One region of the Vibrio tasmaniensis genome, then DNA from elsewhere that is predicted to be linked to it. Evidence: predicted binding sites of a transcription regulator. Region 1 holds the regulator's gene; the other holds the start of a gene.

Region 1 (4,509 bases):
GCTGCTGTCTTACGAGCCGCCGAAATGCGCCACAAGAGGTTTTTAACTCGAACCAACAACTCGCGAAGTTCGAAAGGTTTAGTAACGTAATCATCAGCGCCCATTTCAAGGCCAACGATCTTGTCAATGCTATCCGTGCGTCCAGTAACTAAAATTATGCCAATGTCTGATTGACTGCGTAATTCGCGAGTTAGCATCAATCCATCTTCGCCTGGCAAGTTGATGTCTAACATAATGAGGTCAACGTTATTTTCTTCTAACATTTTTCTCATTTGAGCACCGCTTTCAGCTTCGCTCACTGTGTAACCTTCATTCTGGAAATATCCAACCAGTTTACTGCGGGTTACCACATCATCTTCTACGACTAATACGTGATAGCTCATCTACACCACTTTTCTTATTTAATAGTTTCATTGACCATTCTATTCATAACTCGTAACAATTCTAGTACTACAGAAGATAAAAGCCAGAAACATGATTTTTTTTTGATACAAGACAATCTTAAACCTTGCTATTTGTCGCCCATCGCAATTCAATATAGGTATTACTACTAACGAGTCACTTTGCGTTTCGCAAATAACCTTGTTATTCAGCCTTGGTGTACCTATACCCAAATCACTTGACGATGCTCGGTATACACACACCACAAGACTCAATCAGGATCTAAGAAATGAAAGATACGAAAGCGTTCAACGAGCAAAGAGCAGAAATATACTGGTGGCTATCACGCTTGTTCGCTAAAGAGCTCACTCAAGAAGAACTTGATCACTACCACTCTGTTGAAATTCGTTCTTTCCTTACAGGCTTAGGCGAAAATGAAACACTAAAGCCGGCGATTGATAGCTTAGTGGATGCACTAAACCGTCTACAAACACGTGAAGATGCTCAATTAGAATTGTCTGCTGACTTCTGTGACTTGTTCTTAAAAACAGATAAACATGGCGCACTTCCTTACGCTTCTATGTATATCGGCAAGACTGGCCTTTTAAACGATAAGCCAGCAAAAGATATGGAAGAGATCATGGCTAAACACAACTTAGTGGTTAACCAAGACCTAAAAGAGCCAGCTGATCACATTGCTATCGAACTCGACTTTCTAGGTAATCTCATCATTCGTTCGAACGAAACCGAGCTTGAAGAAGAACTAGAAAAATCCTTCGCAGTTCAACAACAATTTATCGAACAGCAACTGCTTACTTGGGTACCAAAGTTCAACGTTAAATGTCATGACGTTGACCCATTCGGTTTCTACGCTTCAGTCTCATCTCTGCTATTGGCATTCTGTAAACTGGACACTCAATACCTAGCTGGCGAATAAGCTTTTTTGACGAATCGATAAATAAATTCAATAGAATTGTGACCATTCACCCGGATTTCTGGGTGAATTTTATTGCGAGTAATTTCTAGTCAGTCTAAAATTGTGACCGCAAACGATAAAATATGAAACATTCACGAAATGCTACACTTAGTAAAGTTCAGAGCATTTTGGTGTTAATACAAGCCGCTCAATAGCGGTTTTTTGTTTTTTAGCACTTTAGTACCCAAAGAGCCCTACAAATTTAAGCTCTTAGTTAGGTAGCTTAACGGCTACTTCATTCCGTACTTTGGGAAAGTAGCTTCTAATTAGGATAAAAACATGGCCACTATAAAAGATGTCGCACGCTTAGCCGGCGTATCAACAACAACCGTTTCTCACGTAATCAACAAAACTCGCTTTGTTGCTGAAGCGACTCAAGAAAAAGTTAATAAAGCCGTAGACGAACTTAACTATGCGCCAAGTGCCGTTGCTCGTAGTCTGAAGTGCAATACAACACGCACTATCGGTATGTTAGTGACTCAATCAACCAATCTGTTCTTCTCTGAAGTTATTGATGGTGTTGAGAGCTACTGCTACCGTCAAGGTTACACTTTGATTTTGTGTAATACGGGCGGTATCTACGAAAAGCAACGTGACTACATTCGCATGCTTGCAGAGAAACGTGTAGATGGCATCTTAGTTATGTGTTCTGACCTAACTGAAGAACTAAGAGAGATGTTAGACCGTCACGCAGACATCCCTAAAGTTATCATGGACTGGGGCCCTGAAAGCTCTCAGGCTGATAAGATCATCGATAACTCTGAAGAAGGTGGCTACCTAGCAACCAAATACCTTATTGAGCGCGGTCACTCCAAGATCGCATGTTTAAGTGGCCACTTAGACAAAGCAGCATGTGTTGAGCGCATCGCCGGTTACAAACGCGCACTCAATGAAGCAAAGATTGCCGGTGATGATAATATGATCATTGAAGGCAACTTTGAGTGTGACACAGCTGTAATTGCTGCCGACCAAATCATCGAGATGGAAGATCGCCCTACTGCTGTATTCTGTTTTAACGACACCATGGCATTAGGCTTGATGAGCCGATTGCAAGAAAAAGGAATTCGTATTCCTGAAGATATCTCAGTGATCGGTTACGACAACATAGAATTGGCTGAATACTTCTCTCCACCGTTAACGACGGTTCACCAACCTAAGCGCCGTGTTGGTAAAAATGCATTCGAAATACTACTAGAGCGTATAAAAGACAAAGACCACGAAAAACGCGTCTTCGAAATGCACCCTGAAATTGTTGAGCGAAGTACAGTTAAAACGTTAAATTAATTGATGTAATGAGTTTAGTTTAATCAAGCGCACCTTTAGGTGCGTTTTTTTTCTCAACAAACAAAGTGCACTTGCATGCATAATTCAAAGATCATTAATTGAAGCAACGTCACATTTTGAAATAAGAAGTGTGAGCCTAATTCAACAAAAACTTTATTCTAATAACCCAGTCACGCACAGGGCAAACCACTTGAAAAAGTGGGACGCAAAGCTTCCGGCCTAAACCACTCGTTGGTATGGTAGCGGGGTTACCGATGGCAAAATGCAGTAACTACTAATACTTTAGTAATTTACAGCCTATTGACAATTTAATTGCAACATTTTGCTAATCTCTCGGACCTGCTTATTTGGTGGCGTAGTTCAAATACACCGAGATAAATAACATGGATAAACCGATACTAAAGGACTCAATGAAATTATTTGAGCCCCTAGGAAAAATTAAGTCACGCTCAATGTTTGGTGGATTCGGGCTTTTTGCTGATGACACAATGTTTGCCCTGGTTGTGAATGACCAGTTGCATATACGAGCTGACAAATGCACAACACAACAATTCGAACAACAAGGGTTTCAACCTTACGTCTACAAAAAACGTGGTTTCCCTGTCGTTACTAAATATTTCGCTTTACCTGAGAGCTTATGGCAAGACCAAGAAAAAATCTTGCAGCTTGCGACTACGTCTCTAGGTTTTGCTAAAGAAGAGAAAGCTGAACAATCTTCTGCTAAACCAACTCGACTCAAAGATCTGCCTAATCTTCGACTCGCCACTGAGCGGATGTTGAAAAAGGCAGGAATTGATTCTGTAGAACGTTTATATGAATCTGGCTCTGTAAACGCATTTAACGCCATCAAAGAATCGCATGCGTCTTCTGTCAGTATTGAACTGCTGTGGGCACTAGAAGGCGCGATCAATGGTACACATTGGTCTGTTATACCGCAGCAACGTCGTGAAGAGCTTATCAATAGCGTCAACTAACATTGTCAGTGCAAATTATCTAGATAACTAAGCCGCATTTTTGCGGCTTTTTTTATATCTGGTGAAAGTTATCCTATGCTTTGCCTGTCTATCTATACTAATGGTATACATTGAAAAACTAATGGTATGCATTGAAAATTTAGAGGAAGTACCAATGAGTAAGAAAATGATATTGGGTGTTGTGTTGGTCATAACCATCGTCTTGTTAGGCGTCAATTTTGGCCAGTACCTCACGCTTGAAAATGCAAAAGCCCAACAAGCTGTTTTAAATGACTACATCGAGAGCAATTTCATTGCCGCTGCCGCTATTTACTTTGTCGCGTATGTCATGATTACGGCTTTCTCAATTCCTGGCGCTGCCGTTGTTACGCTGTTAGGGGCTGCGCTGTTTGGTTTCTGGAACAGCTTACTACTGGTGTCTTTCGCGAGTGCCATTGGTGCAACCCTCGCCTTCTTAAGTAGCCGTTACTTGTTACGTGACTGGATCCAAACCAAGTTTGGTGACAAGCTAGCCACCATCAATAAAGGCGTTGAAAAAGACGGCGCATTTTACTTGTTTTCTCTGCGTCTAATTCCCGTATTCCCATTCTTCCTTATTAATCTGTTGATGGGTCTAACACCGATGTCGGTGAGTCGTTACTACATTACAAGTCAAATCGGGATGTTGCCGGGTACTGCCGTTTTCTTGAATGCCGGAACTCAACTCGCAGAAATTGATTCACTTTCGGGTATCGTGTCTCCCTCAGTACTGTTGTCATTTGCCTTGCTGGGTGTGTTCCCAATTATTGCCAAATGGTTGATGAATAAATTTCGCTCAGCACCTGTCGCTGAGTAGCGAATATAACTAAATAACTTATATAGCTAAATAATGCATGCAGCCAAATAAGGTTCTAT
Region 2 (4,509 bases), 260 kb from region 1:
GCTTGCACGCTAGGCAGTGTGATGTCGATGACAACGACAGCATTAATCGCCGTGGCTTTTAAAGCGGACTTAAGTTTGATTGCGAGTTTATTAGGCAAGTCAGTCACCACGCCAATTGCTATGGAAGTGTCTAGCCATTTAGGTGGTGAAGCAGCGATTGCGGCAATACTGGTATTGATTGTTGGTCTATTTGGGGCAATCTTTGCTTACCCAATCTACAATCTCATTGGCATTAAAAACCCTATCGCACGTGGTTTAACCATGGGTACTGTGTCTCACGCTTTAGGTACTGCGACATGCGCTGAAAAGAATCAGGAAGATGCTGCATTCAGCTCTCTAGCGCTTGTGCTTTGTGGCGTCATTACCTCAATCATTGCTCCGAGTATATTTTCGCTCGTGGTTTGGTTCTATTCTTAACTAAAACCTCATCACACGATTCAGCCCAACCAGAATACTGTTGATTTCAGTGCCTGCTTGGGCTTTTTTCTCACATTTAGTTAGTAATAGCAGACTAGTTACGCTCTATTACGGGCGATAAGTGCGATATCAACTGCAAAAATAGCTATTGCAATCGATTTCAAGTGTGACCTCACTCTAACTATGCAAGTCAATGTAACAGCAACAATATAATAGTGATATTTGTCACAGAAAATTCCTGAGTATTGCATAAACTTAAAGCCTAAGGTCAATTAAGGATTCAACATGAACAGTCGTATTACCCTGGCGCTGGAAAGTGCTCCAACAGCAATCAAAGCACTTTTGAGTGACATCGTATTAGCAGACAACTTTGACGCGACATTGTCTCCAGAACAATTTGCTAGCCTACTGCAAGCAAGTGGTTTAGCGGATGACGAGCTACGTATTGCGCTACTTCCTTTTGCCGCTGCGTATTCTTACGCGCCGTTATCTGACTTTTATGTTGGTGCAATCGTACGTGGTTTGTCTGGCACTCTGTATTTTGGTGCAAACCTTGAAATCGCTGGTGCTCAACTTGGTCAAACCGTTCACGCTGAGCAATCTGCAATCAGCCATGCTTGGATGAAAGGCGAACAAGGTATCTCCGATATCACGATCAATTTCAGCCCCTGTGGTCACTGTCGTCAGTTCATGAACGAACTGACCACTGCGAAAGAGCTTAAAGTTCAGCTTCCACAACGTGATGAAATGTCTCTGCAAGAATACCTGCCAGACTCGTTCGGCCCTGCTGATTTAGGTGTGACGACTGGCCTAATGACTAAGCTTGATCATCAGCACACGACTGAAGAAACAACGCCTATTGTTGTAGAAGCACTAGCAGCACTAAACCGCAGCCATGCTCCTTACACCAAAAACCTAAGTGGTGTTTCACTACAACTGACGTCAGGTGAGATTTTCACGGGTGCTTACGCAGAAAACGCAGCGTTCAACCCTAGCCTACCACCTCTACAAGTGGCGTTGATTCAACTTAAACTGGCTAGCTTCGATTTTGAACAAATTGAAAGTGCCGCCTTGGTTGAAATTGCCGAAGGTAGCATCAGTCACCTAGCGGATACGCAGTCTACGTTGGAAGCGATTAATCCCGACATACCAGTGACTTACTTAGCAATCTAAGTACATATAATTAACAAAGTTTTAAAGAAGCAGCTCCATTTTACAGAGCTGCTTTTTTTATGCCTGTAATTAACGCAACAACCGCGCAAACGTTTGCTTTTATCATTGAAATAAGTATGATCACCCCGTTTTCAATCAATCGTTCAAAAGATCGGAAGGAATTTCTATGTTTGGTACTGCTACTCGTGAAAATGCTACTCGTGTGCTTCTATTAGGTTCAGGTGAACTCGGTAAAGAAGTTGCTATCGAGTGCCAACGTTTAGGCTTGGAAGTTATTGCATGTGACCGTTACGCAGACGCACCAGCGATGCAAGTTGCGCATCGTAGCCATGTTTTAGACATGTTAGACGGTGATGCACTTCAAGCGATCATTGAACTAGAAAAGCCAGATTATGTGGTTCCTGAAATTGAAGCTATTGCCACCAGCAAGTTGGTAGAGCTAGAAGCACAAGGCTTAAATGTCGTTCCCACTGCAAATGCGACGAAGCTAACGATGAACCGCGAAGGTATCCGTCGCCTAGCTGCTGAAGAGCTAAAATTGAGCACTTCTCCTTATCGCTTTGCAGACACCTTTGAAGACTTTGCTGCCGCTATTGAATTCGTGGGCATGCCTTGCGTTGTTAAGCCAGTAATGAGTTCTTCAGGTAAAGGCCAAAGTGTTATCAAAACACAAGAAGACATTCAGAAGTCTTGGGACTACGCACAAGAAGGTGGTCGTACTGGTGCCGGTCGTGTGATCGTTGAAGGCTTCATCGATTTTGATTACGAAATCACGCTTCTAACCGTTCGCGCAGTCGACGGCGTTCATTTCTGTGCACCAATCGGCCACCGTCAAGAAGATGGTGATTACCGTGAATCATGGCAGCCACAAGTGATGTCAGACAACGCACTTAAAGCTGCTCAATACACGGCTGAACAAGTAGTTAACGCACTAGGTGGTCACGGTATTTTCGGCGTAGAGCTGTTTGTTAAAGGCGATCACGTTATCTTCAACGAAGTGTCCCCTCGCCCACACGATACTGGCTTAGTAACATTGATGTCTCAAGATTCATCGGAATTTGCACTACACGTACGCGCGTTTACGGGTATGCCAATCAAATCAATCACGCAATACGGCCCATGTGCATCTGCGGTTATCTTAGGTCAAGGCACTTCGAACAACATTCGTTTTGAAGGTCTTACAGAGGCTCTAGACGCACCACAAACGCAAGTTCGCCTGTTTGGTAAACCTGATATCGATGGTCGCCGTCGTTTAGGTGTGGCGCTTACTCGTCGTAACAGCACCGAGACAGCGATTGAAGATGCAATTGAGAGTGCTTCTAAAGTAAAAGTAATTTACTAACCAGCGATTTCATTCTGAACAATCACAACTTCAGATTTGAACAATAAAAAAGACGGGCTATCGAGCCCGTCTTGTTGTTGGTGTCTTCTTTTTTATTTGAGCGGTCTTTTCGCTTGAAAGCTCACTGAACTTAAGCGTCAGACTCAATCAAATACACTTCTTCACTGAATCGAGACAAACCTTTCTTAGCAATCTTCGGATGTTCATCGTCTGCGATATCTTGATTCAACAATGTGATTTTGTATCCCGCGAACAACTGATCGATTTCTAACTTAGGTACGCTAAACGGAGGCCCGGCCATCTCGCTTTGGTCGTAATCCAATGTAACCAACAAGATCTTGCCGCCAGGCTTTAACAGTTGCTTCAAACGCTCTACATATTGCACGCGTATCTCAGCAGGTAAAGCCACCAAAGAAGCTCGATCATAAATGATGTCGACTGGCCGAATGGGCGCGGTGAAATAATCACCCGTGTAAACGTTAAGCTCATCGAATTGGTACAACTCGTGCTGACCACTGATTTGAGTCACAGTCGGGGTGTAAAGGTGCTCTGCAAAAAATGCGCGAACCGCGATCTGGCTTAATTCGACACCTTGAACCTCTTCATGCTTGGTCGCTAGCCAAATCAGGTCTTCACTTTTGCCACAAAGAGGCACAAACACACTCTTCTCGTAACTAGGCTCCGTCTTTTCCCAAAATTTAATCAGAAGTGGATTTACATCTTCAAGGTGGAAACCAATTTGGTTGGCTGCCCATTTATTGTGCCAAAATTCAGGATTATTCATCTTTCGTTCATGTTAAACAGTCATAATGCAAGGGTACAGTATAGAGAGGTAAGAGCAACCTTAGCTTGGTTTAAAGTACCACATTGGTTTCGATAAAATCAGAAACTGGCTAAGTTCAAAGTTCTGATAATTGCGGAACTAACGGTTGGATTATTTGTCTATATCTTCACATTTTAAAGCAATATTAAACGTTAGAGTTGGTTTCTGTCTTAGCTAGCCCCATTTAATATATAGTGAGTTTAGTTAAACTGTTTTTACTCTTATGCGTTACTGGTTACCCCTTTTGACTTCCCGTTTTTGTAACCTTGTATTTTGGAGTTTGAATGAGTGTATTTCTCCGCACGACGGCCCTAATGCTATTGGTATTGAGCCGAGCGCCTGCATTCGCAGCAGCACCTGTTTCAACAAGTTCGACTGATCAAACGCGCACTCCTGCGCAAAACCAAGTTTCATCAAATGTATTCCGTCATAGTTTGAGCGGCCTCTACGGCATCAAAGCCTTCGACTCACGCCCGACTCAGCCTTACACCGACTTCGATATTCTGTACAGCAAGGCGCATCAAGGCCAAGCTGAACTAGAAACTATCTGTAAAAGTACTGCCCTACTCACCAATTCTGAAGTGCTATTTGCTGGCGTTAAATCTCAAGCTCGTGCAGAAGAAAAAATCGCCCTTGAGCTTGATGGTGATGTGACAAAAATTACCGACTTAGCCCGTGCAACTATCATCGCGAACGATGTAGAAAGCTTGGTTGAAGTTTACGAAGCGCTAAGCCGTGAAGCAGACGTTGTTAA

Evidence for each region. The regulator PurR, encoded in region 1, represses purine synthesis genes. The targets are predictions, from matches to a motif close to TNANGNAAACGTTTNCNTNA.
Region 2: a site for PurR is predicted at 1,672-1,691, ahead of purT (formate-dependent phosphoribosylglycinamide formyltransferase). Genes of this name have one in related genera too.

The regions. Positions count from the first base shown of each region.
Region 1 covers NZ_AP025510.1:1,185,045-1,189,553, reverse strand. The annotation lists gene torR (two-component system response regulator TorR) at 1-383, opposite strand, end outside; gene torD (molecular chaperone TorD) at 671-1,318, shown strand; gene purR (HTH-type transcriptional repressor PurR) at 1,637-2,641, shown strand; cyclic di-GMP riboswitch class I at 2,812-2,897, shown strand; gene OCV44_RS05545 (TfoX/Sxy family DNA transformation protein) at 3,025-3,615, shown strand; gene OCV44_RS05540 (TVP38/TMEM64 family protein) at 3,770-4,450, shown strand.
Region 2 covers NZ_AP025510.1:1,445,299-1,449,807, reverse strand. The annotation lists gene OCV44_RS06620 (LrgB family protein) at 1-417, shown strand, start outside; gene cdd (cytidine deaminase) at 703-1,590, shown strand; gene purT (formate-dependent phosphoribosylglycinamide formyltransferase) at 1,757-2,932, shown strand; gene OCV44_RS06605 (thiopurine S-methyltransferase) at 3,063-3,716, opposite strand; gene OCV44_RS06600 (RelA/SpoT domain-containing protein) at 4,040-4,509, shown strand, end outside.